Regions from separate parts of the Pseudoalteromonas sp. 78C3 genome, predicted to be linked through region 2. Evidence: riboswitches for the same ligand, from Rfam matches in the RefSeq annotation. Region 2 holds a riboswitch; the other holds the start of a gene.
What was found. A riboswitch is a leader RNA that binds a small molecule or an ion and turns the genes downstream of it on or off. The one in region 2 is predicted to bind lysine.
Positions count from the first base shown of each region.

Region 1: it holds a riboswitch for lysine, as region 2 does, so the genes downstream of both, lysC (lysine-sensitive aspartokinase 3) here and dapA (4-hydroxy-tetrahydrodipicolinate synthase) in region 2, are expected to answer to the same signal.

Region 1 covers NZ_PJAV01000147.1:38,353-46,889, forward strand. The annotation lists gene CXF76_RS11645 (NAD(P)-dependent oxidoreductase) at 1-539, opposite strand, end outside; gene CXF76_RS11650 (glutathione peroxidase) at 661-1,221, shown strand; gene CXF76_RS11655 (2-hydroxyacid dehydrogenase) at 1,332-2,312, shown strand; gene CXF76_RS11660 (sodium-dependent transporter) at 2,401-3,723, opposite strand; gene CXF76_RS11665 (4'-phosphopantetheinyl transferase family protein) at 3,865-4,623, shown strand; gene lysC (lysine-sensitive aspartokinase 3) at 4,696-6,099, opposite strand; lysine riboswitch at 6,175-6,347, opposite strand; gene nhaD (sodium:proton antiporter NhaD) at 6,449-7,696, opposite strand; gene CXF76_RS11680 (hypothetical protein) at 7,919-8,537, shown strand, end outside.
Region 2 covers NZ_PJAV01000125.1:18,676-27,212, reverse strand. The annotation lists gene CXF76_RS06035 (succinylglutamate desuccinylase/aspartoacylase family protein) at 1-3, opposite strand, end outside; gene CXF76_RS06030 (PLP-dependent decarboxylase) at 9-1,214, opposite strand; gene CXF76_RS06025 (2,3,4,5-tetrahydropyridine-2,6-dicarboxylate N-succinyltransferase) at 1,214-1,954, opposite strand; gene dapA (4-hydroxy-tetrahydrodipicolinate synthase) at 1,970-2,854, opposite strand; lysine riboswitch at 3,045-3,245, opposite strand; gene CXF76_RS06015 (DNA-3-methyladenine glycosylase I) at 3,437-4,132, shown strand; gene CXF76_RS06010 (protein adenylyltransferase SelO) at 4,144-5,553, shown strand; gene CXF76_RS06005 (OmpA family protein) at 5,944-7,005, shown strand; gene acnB (bifunctional aconitate hydratase 2/2-methylisocitrate dehydratase) at 7,298-8,537, shown strand, end outside.

The DNA of each region.
Region 1 (8,537 bases), on a different contig from region 2:
ATACAAATTTGATTAACCATTTTACAAAGTTGTCCCGAGCCAACGCCGCCTAACAGTTGGCTAAAACGACTAAACGCCCCTATAACTGGCTGCACTTTAGCAAATACGGCTTCGCTGCCACCCGCCATAACCGTTAATACGCCGTTTTCGGCGCCAGCTTGTCCGCCCGATACAGGCGCATCAATAAAGTCGATATTTTGCAGAGCCGCTTTTGCAGCCACTTCGCGTGCTACTTCGGCAGAGGTTGTGGTGTGATCAACCAAAATAGTGTGCGGCAACATGCCCGCTAACACGCCGTCGTCGCCATACACTACTGAGCGTAAGTCGTCATCGTTACCAACACACATAAATACGATGTCGGCATTATTGGCAGCTTCGCGCGGGGTTGGTGCAAAGCTTCCTGAATGTTCTGCAGTCCACGCTTGTGCTTTAGCTTGAGTGCGGTTATAAACGCATACGCTGTATCCTGCTTTTGCTAAATGCCCCGCCATTGGGTAACCCATTACGCCTAAACCTATAAATGCGACTTTCATTGACATAAAAATGACCTATTTAACTGATAACTTAGAAACTAGACCTCGATTATGTCAACCGGTCGATAAAAAAGCGAATGAAAGTCTTTATAAAATTTCCTCAACGGGAAAGGTAAGTAGGTAACCTATGGACAGTATTTATCAATTTAATGCACCACTTTTTAACAGCGAAAATTTTCCTCTTAGCCAGTTACAGGGCAAAACCGTTCTTATTGTTAATACAGCGAGTAAGTGTAATTTTTCGGTGCAATTAAACGCGCTCGAAAAGCTCTATCAGCAATACAAAAGCAATGGTTTTACTGTACTTGCGTTTCCCTGTAACCAGTTTGGCCAAAATGAGCCGCTTGATAATTTAGCCATAAAAGACTTTTACCAAGATCAATTTAATATCTCGTTTGAGGTATTTGGCAAGGTAATGGTAAATGGGCCAGAAACACACCCGTTGTTTAATTATTTAAAATCGCATACGCGGGGTATTTCGCAAAATCGTGCAATTAAGTGGAATTTCACTAAGTTTTTAATTAACTCACAAGGGCAACTTGTTGCACGCTATGCACCACGTACTAAGCCCGAAACACTTAAACAAGTAATAGAAAGCAACCTACTGCAAGCCGCAAAGTTAAGCGCTGCTAGAGGTGGTAAAAAAGTATCGTCAAAAATACCTTTGTTTACGTCGGCTAAGGCATAAATTAGGGCTTAATTTAAATCAATAAAATGCGTGTTACTAAAGCACAGGTTTATAAAGTAGTTTATTGTATTAGTAATAAATAATACTCCTTAAGCGTCGAGGCTATTACCATGAACATTGCTTTTTTTAGTACTCAAAAGTACGAACTGCCTTTTTTTGAACAAAGTACACGCGATCACCGTGATATAAAAATAACGTATTTTGAGCAAGCCCTGAGCGAACAAACGGCCATTTTAACAAACGGGTTTGATGCCATATGCGTATTTGTTAACGACACTGTAAACGCCACTGTTATTGAACAATTGGCAAGCCAAGGCATAAATACTATTTTGCTACGTTGTGCAGGATTTAATAATGTTGATTTACCTGCAGCAAAAGCACATAAAATTAAAGTATTACGTGTTCCTGCTTACAGCCCTGAGGCCGTAGCCGAGCATTGTATTGCACTTATGCTAACGCTTAGCCGTAAAACACATAAAGCGTATAACCGCGTACGCGAAGACAATTTTGATTTAAATGGATTGCTTGGTTTTAACTTGCACAATAAAACCGTGGGTATTGTAGGTTGCGGTAAAATTGGCCTTGCGCTGTGTAACATTTTAAATGGCTTTGGCGCTAATGTATTAGTGTGCGACCCCTACGCACAACCTGGCAATTATACAATTACCGATATAGACACCTTACTTAGCCAAAGCGATGTGATTTCTTTGCATTGCCCTTTAACGGAGCAAACTCATCATTTAATAAATGACGAGGCATTTAGCAAAATGAAAACCGGCGTTATGCTTATTAACACCTCTCGTGGTGCATTACTTGATAGTAGCGCATGTATTAGTGCGCTTAAAACTAAAAAACTAGGGTATTTAGGGCTCGACGTTTACGAGCAAGAGTCGGAGCTGTTTTTTAAAAACCACAGCGACGAAATAAATCAAGACGATATATTTTCGCGCTTAGTGAGCTTTAAAAATGTTTTAGTAACAGGCCATCAGGGCTTTTTTACCCAAGAAGCACTCACCGAAATAGCAAACACAACCCTACTTAACGCGCTTGAAGTAAATGAAGGTAAACCTCTGACTAATGAGGTTTTATAAATACCTTAGCTTTACCTAAATAATAGGCACAAAAAAAGCGAAGTTAGTCTCTTCGCTTTTTTGTTTAAAAATTTACTTTAAATAGAGCTTAACCAAAGGCAACGTTTGCAAATACTAAGGTCATTAATACTGGGCAAACAAAACGAATATACTGAGCAAACCAGTAATGTACGCCTGTTGTTGCTTGATGTAATTTGTTACCACGCTGCCACATCCACCCTACTGTAATAAAGTAAAATAAACCCATAAGCGGTAATTGGTATTGAGTAAATAGCATAATTACCAAACCAAATAACCAATCAAAATTTAATATAATCGCGCTTGCACACACAAGAACAACGGCGCTTACCGCCCATGTTGCTTTGGTGCGGCTAACCTTGTGGTTTTCGACTAAAAACGCTACCGGAATTTCAGTCGTCGATATAGTTGACGTAACCGATGCGATAGACATTAATACAAAAAATAATAAACCAACTAATAAGCCAATTTCGCCCATGGTGCTAAATAGCTCAGGTAAAATAGCAAAAATAAGCTGCCCTTCCCCAATCAGTTTACCACCACTAAATACTTCAACACCGTTGTGCTGCGCCACATAAATAGCAGGAATAATAAGTAACCCCGCTAAAAAAGCAACGCCAGTATCAAGTAGTGCAACACCGGCTGTGAGCTTTGGTAAATTAGCATCTGGCTGTAAATACGAGCCGTAAATCATCATACAACCCACACCTAAAGAGAGCGAAAAGAACGCTTGCCCCATTGCAGCAATAATTAAATTAGGGTCGAGTATTTGGCTAAAATCAGGAATTAAATACGCAGCAAAACCTTCGCTTGCGCCATCGAGTGTTGCAATGTAGGCAATTAAACCAACAAGCAGCACAAGTAACAGTGGCATTAAACGGCGCGACCAGGTTTCGATTCCCGATTTAACACCTTTTAAAATAATACTGGCAGTTAAAATAAGCATAAGCGGCGTAAATACAAAATTACGCAGCACTGAGTCGCTATGTAAAAACTCGCTTGCGCCTGTAAACCCAAAAAAGGTTGTTATAGGTTCAATAGCGTACGAGAGCATCCACCCTGCTACTATTGAGTAAAAACTTAGCATAACAACTGCGCCCGCAAGGCCTATATAACCTGCCGCAGCACCAACCTTACGGTTAGTGTTTTGCCATGCATCGCCCAATGCTTTTACAGGATTAGCTTGTGCTTTGTGACCTAAATAAAGTTCGGTATACAGCGCAGGTAGCGCAAGTAAAAATATAACAATAAAATAAACCAGTAAAAAAGCACCGCCGCCATGGTTGGCCGCTTGCGTAGGAAAACCCCAAATATTACCCAAACCCACTGCTGCGCCAGCAGCGGCTAAAACAAAACCAAGTCGGCTTTGAAACCCATCACGCACTTGTGCCATACATCTACAAATCTGTTATTATTTTGATTATTGTGAATTAAACCATATTTCATGCCAGCTGAGTAATAAAATTGTACCCAGCCTTTATTAGTGGCGTTAACCGCTCACAATATCAGCGACTTCTTTTGCTTTAGGGCTTTTATGACTGAACACTATTTTAAAAACGCCTTGAGTATTACTTCAACTCAATTGGCAAATTTGTCTTTAGCGAGTAACAGTATTTTATTATTTAATGCTAAAACACTTGAGCTTAGTGACTTTAATTTGCCCGATTGCTTAAGCCCATTTGAGTTAACCATTATAAACCGCCGTAAAAGCCCGCCAGCTAAGCAAGAGTATTTAGCGACGCGGTTATTGTTAAAACACCTTATTAAAGTAGCGCAGCCGCAACATGCGCACGTGGCGCTTAATAAAATGAGTACCGAATTTGACGAGGCAAGCTCAAAGCTGCAAATACATGTGAGTGGTGATGTTATAAATACCTGTATTTCGCACTCGCATGGTTTAGTTGGGGTCGCGCTAAATCTTGATAAAAGTGAGTTTGGTTTTGATATTGAAAAAGTAAGCCTAAAGCGCCCGTTTGAAAAGCTCGCTAAGCATTTTTATCATAATGATGAAATTACACTTATCACTGAGCCTACTAATACCCAAGCCCAAGCAGATACGTTTTTTAGAATTTGGACATTAAAAGAGTCACTTGCTAAAGCCACCAGCCGCCCTATTGCAAAATTACTTAGCCCCAATGTGTTTGACGAATTACATAGTGCAAAGCTGAGTGCTTGCAGTAATCGCGTTACTGTAGTTGATAGCAGTGACAGCAATGTTTGTTTTGATGTGAGTGTGGTGCATAAAAAAAGCATCGACTGGCGATGCTTTTTATTAACTGATTTTGTTAAGTAATTTTGTTAAGTAACTTTACTAGTTAATTTTACTAGGTAACTTTACTAGGTGATTTTCCTGAATAACGATTACTTACGCAGCAAAATCATTTTCTAGTAAACGGCTATGAATAGACTGTACTACGTTATCTGACTCAGTTTGCTCTACTAAAAAGCACAGGTTGTGCTTACTTGCACCGTGACAAATTAATCGAATGTTAAAGTCTTTTAGTACACTCATTAAGTTCATTTCGTGTTGGCGTAATTGAATCTCAGAGCCAATAAGTGCCACCAATGTTAGGTTGTTTTCTACCGAAACATGGCAAAACTCTGCAAGCTTATCTAGGCATTCTTGATCAAGCTCTGGGCGCGAGGCGTTCTGCGCGTTATCAAGGGTTATAGCTACGCTGATTTCTGATGTGGTTACCAAATCTACCGATATATTGTATTCACTTAATAGTGTAAATACGCGTGCTAAAAAGCCGCTTGCTAGTAGCATTTCTGGGCTTTTAAGCGTAAGCAAAATTTGGTTTTTACGTTGTGTTACTGCGCGTATACCTGGTTGCTGCGATTTTTCGCGCTCAATCCACGTACCGCCACGCTCAGGCTCTCGGCTAGAACCTACAAACACATTAATGTGGCTACGGCTCGCTGGTAAAATAGTCGCTGGATGTAATACTTTTGCGCCAAAGGTTGCCATTTCAGCGGCTTCGTCAAAACTTAAACGTGCAATAGGCGTCGCTTTTGAGCACAAACGCGGGTCGGTGCTAAAAATACCCACTACGTCGGTCCAAATATGCACGCTTTTAGCGTTAATTGCTTCAGCTAATAATGCAGCACTGTAGTCAGAACCACCACGTCCAAGCGTTGTGGTTTGACCGTATTCGTCACTGCCAATAAAGCCCTGAGTCACAATTACTTGAGCGTCTAATAACGGGATTAAATGTTCTTTAGCGGCTTGCGCTGTGGCTGCAACATTAGGCGTTGCTTTACCAAATTGGCTGTCGGTTTTAAGCACCTTGCGCACATCAAAGCGATCGGCGTTTAAACCTTGTAAACGCAGCACTTGTGCAAACAAATACGACGACAAACGCTCACCAAAGCTAAGTAGCTCGTCGTGTTGCTGATCGGTTGTTAGTGACTCTTGAGCCAATGTTTGAAATGCTTTTAGGGTTTCGTTAAAGCCAACCGCTAAATCGGCATCTAGCGATAACTCATCTAAAATAGTTTGTTGAATAGCAAGCACACCGTTTATATGCTCTTGGCGCTCACTTGAGGTAATACTTGGTTTGCACAGTGCAACTAAGTGGTTAGTTACGCCGGCACTAGCGCTCACGGCAACAATACGTACGCTTTTATCTGCAACAATAATTTCGCTACAGCGACTCATCGCTTCAAAGTTTGCAACACTGGTTCCGCCAAATTTGGCAACGATGTAATCTGATTTTGCGCTTAACTCTGTTTTAGGCACTGTTTGTGGCGCTGATTGGGTAGTCATTTAGTCTCCTTTCGCGATATCCAAATCGCAATAAAACAAGAAGAACTTGGCAAAGGAATGCTTGAAGATAAGTCCACTGCCAGAAGCTCTCCACCTATATTGGTGACAGTTTTGAGGATTCAGCCCCATAAACCGAAAAACAATGACGACGTATCATTATTTTCCTCGGCGAGTACTTCCCTCCTTAATGATCATCGGCTTTCGTCGCCTAACATTAAGTACCTAAGTATCGCACCTCTTCTGAATGCTTTATTAACCAGTGGCTAATAAAACAAAACCCCACTAAGTAGCGGGGCTTTGAAAGTTATCGTTTAGACGTCTAGCTGTCAAGCATTTAATAATTTATGAGTTAAATAAAACTGCCCATGTAATACGAGCCCGCATATCCAACCGTGTAACAAATTAATAAATGCAGCGATAAACGCAAGTAGCTCATAAAGGTAAGTGCTTTAACTTTGCTCATGGCAATAATGCCCGCAGCCGACCCAATGATAAGCATTGAACCGCCCACGCCCGTTGCATAAGTAAACGACAACCAATGTTGTTGGCTCATTACTATATCGGCTTTTAATAATGCAGCGGTAAGCGGTACGTTATCGACCCCTGCTGATAATATGCCCATTAAGTAGTTTGCGTATTCAGGTGCCATTACCGTATATAGGTCGGTAAATTTACTCAACATACCAATTTCTTTAAGTGCGCCTACAAGTAAAAGTACACCTACAAAAAACAATAATGTGTCGTATTCTATATCGCGAACAAAATCGATTATGTCTTTGTTTATGTCTTTTTTGCGCATTAAAAATTGCGCCACTAAAAACATCACTGACAAGCCAAACAAGAAGGTTAATAAAGGCGGTACGCTGTAAACTACACTCAGCATAAGTGTGCTCACTACGGTAGATAAGAATATAACAGCAATGGTAATGTCGGTTTTTTCGATGCGGGTTTTACCTGCACCAGCAAACTCAACACGCCCTTTCATACCGATAGACAGTAACGCGGCTAGCAGCATAACACTTGCAAGTGCTGGCGCTATAAGTAGTAATAAATGAGCAATGGTTACTTTGCCATCTAAAAATATCATCAATGTGGTTACGTCACCTGTTATTAGCGATACCCCACCTGAGTTAACCCCAAATACAATAAGCGTGGCGTATTTAATGAGTTTTTTAGGTTCAAGTTTTAACGACATAACAACCGCGAGCGATATAAGCGTAGCTGTTACGTTGTCTGAAATCGACGAAAACAAAAATGCAAAACCACCCACCAAAAACATGAGCTTTTTTTCGCTAATACTTTTTGGCATAACGCGGTGAACAATGTTTTCTATAAACCCCTTTGAATTTAAATACGCTACAAAGGTCATCGCAGCCATTAAAAACAGCCATAACGAGGCAATTTCTAAAATATTTTCATTTAAAAGGTGTTGAATCGTATCGGGGCTTTGCCCGTGTAGAGGGTATATAAAAAGAAGAATCCAGCAAAGCGTACCAAAAAACAGCGTGGTTTTAGCTTTATTGACATGGATTATATCTTCTATAACGATCAGTAAAAATGCAATCGCTATCAGGGTTAGAATAATCGAGGAAACCATGGTAGTTAAACAACCTTTGATATAGTTTTAAAGAACACACAAATAACATTCCATTTCATGTGCCTATTTTCGGCGCGAATTTTAGCACTGCCTCTATGCAAAAACTATTATTAAATGGTCTTAAAAACGAATACTATATACAGACAAGGTTAATTAAAAATACGTAATAATGAGTCTTCTAAAAGAACTCAATAATAAAATACTAGGATGTTGTAACCTCTTATGATCCCAGCTAAAAAGCTGCTAAACACCATAACCGAACATTGGGGTGTATTAGAGCTATTATTTAAACGTTTTAAAATGGCTGACTTTAGCCTAAAAGACGTACAAAACGCGATTAAGCAAAAGCAGCCTACGTGGTCAAACGAACGCATTTATAAAGAAACAAATCGTTTGTTAAACCAAGATATTTTAATTCCACTGGCTAAATCTTCTCAGCTTGAAATAAATCGTGCCATTGCCGATTTTGCTACGTTTTTACTGCAAGAAGAGCATTTAGGCTTAGCGCAAGAAATTAGCGTATTAGTCGACGACCTGGCACGTTTAGGTAATCGCCTAGATAACGCTGGCGAAATAGAAGACTTTGACGATTTACGCCGCTACAGCCGCATTATGGATGATCGGGTGCGTAAAATAATGAAGCTATACGCACACAACGAAAACGCTATTTTAAATATTGTTGAACAAGCTAAATCTAATAATGCGGTGCAATCGCTGCAAAAGCGTTACAAAGCAGTAATAGAAGCGTTTGACGAATACATAGAGCCCATGCTTGAAATGGTTGATATTCGCGGTGAATTTCATGCGTGTTTTACCCTCATTGAAGAGCAAATAAGTAAGC
Region 2 (8,537 bases):
CATGCTTATTACCTTAAGTAGTGGCTGGCATTTTCGGCTTGGCGAACACAGGTAAGTTCACCGTTTTGCAATGTGTACTCGCCGGCGAGCTCGTGGCATAAAAAATACGGCATACTTTCGGTAAAGCCGTAAGCACCGCACTGGCTAAACACTAGCCAGTCGTGCTCATTTAAATCGCTTGGCAGGTTATGCTCACCTAAGCAATCAAGCGCTGTACAAAGCGGGCCGTATAAAGTGACCGCTTGAATTTTAGCACTGGATTCACGCAGTAACGCAGCAGGAAAATCTTGGCTGGTAACAGCAGGGCGTAATAAGTGGTTTATACCGCCGCTTAAAATGACTTGCTGTTGATTATAGTTTTGTTTGCGCTCTATTACTGGGTTTGCGTAATGACCACATTCTCCCACGGCATAGCGGCCAAGTTCCATCCATAGCTCTTCTACACCCGCATCATTTTTAATTTTAGCGAGCGCAGCAATTAAGTCATCCCAATCAAGTGTTGCTTCATTTTGTGTATAAGGAATACCTAAGCCGCCGCCTAAATCGAGAATTTTAAGGCTAATATTTAAATCGCTGGCAAGTTGGCTAAGAGGTGCAATCATTTGTGACCACAAGTAGCTTAGTTTTTGCGTGCTAAGCATGTTGCCCCACTGAAAAATATGTAAGCCGTCAAACTTAAGTGCAGGGTAGTCGGTTACATTGAGTGCTTGCCACTCATCACAACCCAAACCAAACGGCGTAAGGCTATCGCCGCCCAGTGGATTTTTTTCACCTTCAGGCCAGCGTAATTGCACTCGCAGTAATACTTGTAACTGCGTATTTTGTAGTTGCGCTTGTTGGTTTAACCAACGTACTTGATTGAGGCTTTCGGCTACGAATATACGTACTCCGCGCTCAATAAAGTGTTTAATTTGTTTAGGGCTTTTTGCAGGCCCTGTGTTGAGCACGCGCTGTGAGCTAATACCTTGTGCTAGCACTTGCTCAAGCTCACCTTTACTTGCTACGTCAAAATTAAAACCAGCGTTGTCTAAGCTTTGAATAATTTTAGACAGTGGATTTGCTTTTACCGCGTACCACAGTTTTACATCGGTTTGCGCAACTAAACGTGCAAGATGCGCGTTTAGTTGATCTAGGTCGTAAACAAAAAAAGGTGTATCAAGTTGTTGTGTAATTGTATTTACAGCGGTTTTGATAGGCGTGCTCAAAAAGCTCATTATCGTAAAACCTCTTCAAGCAATAACGATGCATCGCTTTTCTCGTCGCGGTATTTAACAATTAACGCACACGACATGCTTAAGCCTTGCTCGCGCGCCCACTCGTTTGACGCAGGGCGAGAGCCTGGTATTACAATCGCGTATTCTGGGATTGGCTCGCCTTTATCTAGTTGGCGCTCGTTTACGCAGTCGTATACCGGAATAGTTGCTGATAAACGCACGCCTGGGGCAAGTACTGCACCTTTTTTAATAACTACACCTTCAACAATAATACAGCCAGCGCCAATAAAGGCGTCGTCTTCTACAACTACTGGGCTTGCACCAATTGGCTCAAGTACACCACCAAGCTGCACTGCAGCACTTAAATGTACGTTTTTACCTACTTGTGCACACGAGCCAACTAATGCGTGGCTATCTACCATTGTGCCTTCGTCGATATATGCACCAATGTTTACATACGCTGGTGGCATAATAATCGTGCCTTTAGCCACATAAGCACCACGGCGAACACTTGAGCCACCCGGTACCATACGAACGCCATCGTCAGTACTAAATTCTTGTGGAGCTAAGTTATGTTTATCAACAAAACCACCTGCAAACTCAGTATTAGTGCCATTTTTGAAGGCATCCAAAATGCCTTGTTTTACTTCTACGTTAGCTTGCCATTGGCCGCTTTCGTTTTGTGATGCTGCGCGTACTGCGCCCGATTCTAAATTATTTAATAGTTCTAACCAGCTCATTATAAAAACCTGTATTTAATGCCAAGATAAAATGGTGTTGTTTGCAGTTGTGATGCAATCGGTTTGAGTTAACTCAAGGTGTGTTAAAGGTGGACGAAGTTGCGGGCTGCTTAAGCGACCTTGCAAATGCATCAATACCTTTACGGGAATAGGGTTTGCAACAGCAAATAGGCTATTAATAGCGCTTGACCACTGGGCAAATAAATTAGGGTGTTGACCACTTAAGCTGCGTTTAACAAACTCGTGAGTTTGTGCGGGCCATGCATTTGCAGCTACCGACACTAAACCTTTTGCACCTGCTTGTGCAAAATAAGGCATTAGAGCATCGTCGCCACTAAAAATAGCTAAATTAGGCGCAGCTTGGCGATAAGCTTCAAACTGAGCAATGCTGCCGCTCGCTTCTTTTAACGCCCATAAATTTTTATTATTTTGTAAGTTTTGAATTGTTGCCGTTGGAATGCTAACAGCACTTCGACCCGGTACGTTATAAAGCATACACGGGTGAACACTTGCATTAAGTAGGCTTTCAAACCAATGAGTTTGACCTATAGCGCCAGGCTTTGTATAAAGCGGTGAGCCAAGTAAAAAGCTATGAATTGGGAGTGTATTACAGTAGTTAACCCACTCAATTTGTTGCTTTAGGTTACTACCGCCCACAGCAACCATGAGTGGTACTGCTGGTTTTAGCTGGCATACGTGTTCAACAATGGCTTGTTGCTCTTTTAGCGTTAGTGCTAAACCTTCGCCCGTACTGCCAAGTAGTAAAATACCGTTATGTGCCGCTTCTTGCTCGCTAACCAGTTTAGTTAACGTGTTGTAGTCAACATCGCCGTGTTGATCAAATGGCGTTACGAGCGCGGTCCACAATGAGTAGTCGTTTAAATTGAAGTTGTTGATCATCTCTCACGAACTTATAATTTGTACCAACTTTATTAAAAACGTGATCATTTTAGCGATAACTAATTTAATGCAATTGGTATTATTCGAAGAGTTAAAAAGCTTTATGGAAGGAGCCGCATTAACGTCGTTCGAACTAATAATTCGAAGAGCGAATGGGCTTAAAATAATAGGGCGCACGGCCTTAATATTTAAGACCAGAAGCTCTCCACCAAACTAATAAGCTGCTTTTTATAAGCAGCTATTGGTGACAGTCGCTAGGGTTCAACCTAGTCGCCCGAAATAAACACCTCGCAAAAGTGGTTACTTCTCGGCGTTAATTCCCCTCACGTATGCTCACTGGAGTTTGCGCTCCTAACATACGCTACCTGAATAACGCACCTCTTCTAGCCCTTTGCACCTGTTTGTAGAGTAAAACTTACAAACCTGTGCAATTTAAATAGGGTAATTACGGCGATTAAAGCATTTTAGCCATCTGGGTGTCAAGCTACTAAATACAGATTAATTCACCGAAAAGAGGGGTGGTTACGTATTGGGTGCTTTTCTCGTACACTAGACCCATAGTAGAAGTAAGGTATTAATCAGATGGAAAAATTTAGCGATATTTATAAGCGAGCGGTAGAGCGAAAAGGCTCTGAAAAAATGCTTAAGTTATTACTCGCAAAACCGCTATCTAAAAAACAACTAAGCACGTTAAGTGACGACGATTGGCTTGAGGAATTTACTCGAAAAGTATTTCAAAGTGGCTTTTATTGGTCAGTCATTAATAATAAGTGGCCAGGCTTTAGAGAGGTTTTTTGGGATTTTAGCGTTGATAAGTTATTAATGATGCCACCTGATATGCTGGAACAAAAAGCAACGGATGAGCGAATTGTTCGTAACTATAAAAAAGTAAAAACAATTACCGAAAATGCTTACATGATCCACGAAATAGCAGGGGAACATGGCAGTTTTAGTCAGTTTATCGCTAATTGGCCAACAGACGATATTATTGGTTTATGGGCGTATTTAAAAAAGCATGGTGCGCGTTTAGGCGGAAATACAGGGCCTTATGCACTGCGAGCACTTGGTAAAGATACTTTTTTACTATCACGCGATGTAGAGAATTATTTGCGTGCCCATAAAATTATAGACGGCGGCTTACAAACTAAAAAATCACTGAGTGCAGCCCAAGCCTTTTTTAACGAAATGCAAAAGCAAAGTGGCTTAAGTATGCAAGAGTTGAGCTTAATTGTGGCCTATGGCGTAGGTGACAACCGTGTTGGTATAAGTCAGCAATAATAGGAATTACCATGAAATTAGTGCCAAGATACACAGACATTACGGAAAACTTTGCGATAGAAGATTTCCCTGCAAGTGTTGCCTTTCCTCAGTTATTACTGTGGAACGAGAGCTTAGCAAAAGAGTTTAATATTAACGTTGCAGCTGATTTGCGTGCTAGCACTTTTAGCGGTAACGAAAAACAGGCGATTCCTGCAGTAGCACTTGGTTACTCTGGGCACCAATTTAGACATTTTTCACCACGTTTAGGCGATGGGCGAGCGCATTTACTGGGCGCTATTAATGATGATAAAAACCAGTTGTGGGATATTCAATTAAAAGGCTCTGGTGCTACTCCTTACTCAAGAGGGGGAGATGGGCGTTGTGCTCTTGGTCCTGCTATTCGTGAATACGTAATGAGCGAGGCAATGCATGCACTAGGCATTAAAACCACACGCTGCTTAGCGGTTGTTGGTAGTGGTGAAACGGTTTATCGTAATCCGCCACAAGCAGGCGCCATAGTGACTCGTTTAGCAACGAGCCATATTCGTGTTGGCTCGTTTCAATATTTAGCGACGCAAGGCGATGTTGAAGGACTTAAAAATTTAGCCGATTTAGCTATAGAGCGACACTACCCAGAAATAACAGATACAGGATCGCAGCGCTATTTAGCATTTTTAGGCGCTGTGATTAAAAACCAAGTTAAGCTAGTTGTGAGCTGGATGCGTGTTGGCTTTATTCACGGAGTAATGAATACCGATAATACGCTAGTAAGCGGAGAAACCATTGATTACGGCCCGTGTGCCATGATGAATAGCTTTGACTTTGATACTGTATTTAGCTCTATCGACAAACAAGGTCGGTATGCATTTGGTAATCAACCTAATATAGCTAACTGGAACTGTGCTCGTTTAGCTGAGAGTTTAATACCGCTTATCAGCGATGATGACGAACAAGCTGTTTCGTTAATGACGCCATACATTAATAGCTTTGCTGAGCAATTTAATACTGAGTTTACGGCTATGTGGGGAGAAAAGCTGGGTTTAAATGAATCTTGCAATAGTAGTGGCGAGTTAATCGCAGAGTTGTTAGCACTATTAAAAGATAATCAGCTCGATTACACCAATACCTTCGATGCGCTTACTGAATCTTTAAAAGAAGAAACAGTAATACCTGAGTCGCTAATTGAATGGAGAGCTAAGTGGGTAAGCTTAACCGACGATAATAGTTATGAAATAATGAGAGCTGCAAATCCTCGTGTAATACCGCGTAATCATGTGATCGAAGAAATAATTGCACAATATAACGCTACAGGGTCTAGTGAGTTACTACAGCGCTTTATAAAAATAGCCAGTAACCCGTATTCTGACAGTGAAAAATTATCAGAATTTCAGGCTGCACCGATAAATGATAATGATTACCAAACTTTTTGTGGTACTTAATACTTAACTTTGAGTATAACTACATGATTAAAAAGAGTCATTTTTTAATCAAATATGTGCATATACCTAGGGTAATGTTAATTCTGGTGGTATTATGCGCCGAATTAAAGCCAAGCAATATTTCTTTGCATTTATAAGTGCATTTAATTTAATTGCTCTTACATTCCTTGCTAAGTACTAATTTACAACAAACTACTATATTTATTTTTCAATAAAGTTTTAATTTCGCCTATAGTAAGTGGATGTGTGTTGTGACGAGGCATAGAAAAAAGTTATAAACTTTATTTTTCGTTAAGTATTGATTAACAAAGGCTCAGTTAGTCTATATAAAACTGATTGAGCTAGTATCGATTAGCTACAATTTAAAATTGTTCAAATGGGAAGAAAACAATGAAATTAAAATCACTTACAATTGCAATCGCGTTGGCTGCAACTAGCGCATCTACATTCGCTGCTGATAAAGAAGAAGGTTTCTACATTGGCGCATTTGGCGACTATTATGACGCATCTTGGAAAAACATGCGTGCTCAAGCTGGTCTTGATGTAAATGAATCAACTGGCTGGGGTGTTGAAGCCGGTTACCGTTTCAGTGATTACTGGAGCGCACGTCTTGAATATGCAGATATGGATTTTAATGCTTTTGATAAAGTTGCTGGCAACCGCAACGGTATTGATGGCGAGCGTTACGGTATTGATGCTCTTTACCATTTAAATGGCGGTCCTTTCTACGGTCTTTTCGGTATTAAAGAAATAGACGTAGTAGATGACAATACATTCTTAAATGCAGGTGTTGGTTACCAACATTTCATTACAGATGGCTTATTTGTAAATGCTGAAACAGCTGTATACCAAGGTCTTGACCGTGGTTACACAGATGTAGGCGCTAAAATTGGTATTAACTACTTATTTGGCCAAAATTCAGCTCCTGTAGAGCCAGTTAAACCAGCTCCAGAGCCTAAGGTAATTGAAGTAGCTGTAGCTCCTACAGATAGCGACAACGACAACATTCCTGATGCAGATGATAAGTGTGCTAACACACCTATGACTGATGCAGTTGATGGCACTGGTTGTACTTTATATGAAGATAAAGAAGTGACTGTAAGCTTATTAGTGACTTTCCCTAACAATGCTTCAGCAGTATCTACTCAGTACTTAAACGATATTGAAAAAGTATCTGCATTCTTAAAAGATTACCCAGATACAACAGTACTTTTAGAAGGTCACACTTCTTCTGTAGGTAAAGCAACTTACAACAAATGGTTATCTAAAAAACGTGCTGATGCAGTAGCTAAGCAATTAGTTACTGATGGCATTGCTAAAGACCGTATTACTACAGTTGGTTTAGGTGAAGAGCGTCTTAAAAATGATGCAAACACTAAAGCTGCAAACGCAGAAAACCGTCGTGTAGAAGCGCATATCAAAACTATCAAAAACGTTAAAGTTTTACGTTAATTAAATAGTTTATAATAAAAACCCAGCCAAGTGCTGGGTTTTTTTATGCCTGTAATAAATTAGTATTGTTTAATGGTAATGATTCTTACTTAACAAGTATTCATGAAAATAGTTTTTACTACAACCACTATTCATAGTATTTATAATCGGTATAATCAGTTGCGTAACTGGATGGATTTTCATCTATCCATAAAAGCTTTATAATTACGCGTTAGAATACTATAAGTATTGGGTAACTTATTTGCGCTTGAAGCGCTACCGGATACTTTCACGTCACCAAGAGGGCAATATTGTGCTACAAGAATATCGTAAACACGTAGAAGAACGTGCCGCGTTAGGTATCGTACCAGCGCCATTAGATGCTCAGCAAACTGCTGATCTTATTGAATTAATCAAAACTCCACCTGCAGGTGAAGAAGAATTCATTTTAGATTTGTTCATTCAGCGTATACCAGCAGGTGTTGATGATGCTGCTTATATTAAAGCGGGCTTCTTAGCAGCTGTAGCTAAAGGTGAAACTAATTCTCCACTTGTTTCTAAAGAAAAAGCGGCAGAATTATTAGGTACAATGTTGGGCGGTTACAATATCGCACCAATGATTGACCTACTTGATGACGAAACACTTGCACCAATCGTAGTTAAAGGCCTTTCAAATACATTACTTATGTTTGATGCGTTCTACGATGTAGAAGAAAAAGCAAAAGCAGGTAATACATTCGCTAAGCAAATTATTGAGTCTTGGGCAAATGCAGAATGGTTTACTAATAAGCCAGCTGTTGCTGAAAAGATCTCAGTTACTGTATTTAAAGTAACTGGCGAAACAAATACTGATGACTTGTCTCCTGCACCAGATGCATGGTCTCGTCCAGATATCCCACTTCATGCTTTAGCAATGCTAAAAATTGAACGTGACGGTATTACACCTGATAAAGCGGGCGAAGTAGGTCCAATTACTCAGCTTGAAGAATTAAAAACTAAAGGTTTACCACTTGCTTACGTAGGTGATGTTGTTGGTACGGGTTCTTCTCGTAAGTCTGCAACTAACTCTGTACTTTGGTTTATGGGCGATGATATCCCGTTCGTACCAAACAAGCGTGTTGGCGGTGTATGTTTAGGTAATAAAATTGCTCCAATTTTCTTCAACACAATGGAAGATTCAGGCGCATTACCAATCGAATTAAATGTTGATGAACTCAACATGGGTGAGCAAATCGACATTTATCCGTACGAAGGTGTTGTTAAGCAACATGGTACTGATAAAGTGATTTCTACTTTTGAACTTAAATCTGATGTGATTTTAGATGAAGTTCGTGCTGGTGGTCGTATTCCACTAATTATCGGTCGTGGTTTAACTGATAAAGCGCGTACATCTCTTGGCTTAGGTGCAACTGATACATTTAAAGTACCAACAGCAACAGAAGTTTCTGATAAAGGCTTCACACTAGCGCAAAAAATGGTTGGTAAAGCATGTAACGTTGCAGGTATTCGCCCAGGTCAGTACTGTGAGCCTAAAATGACAACTGTTGGTTCGC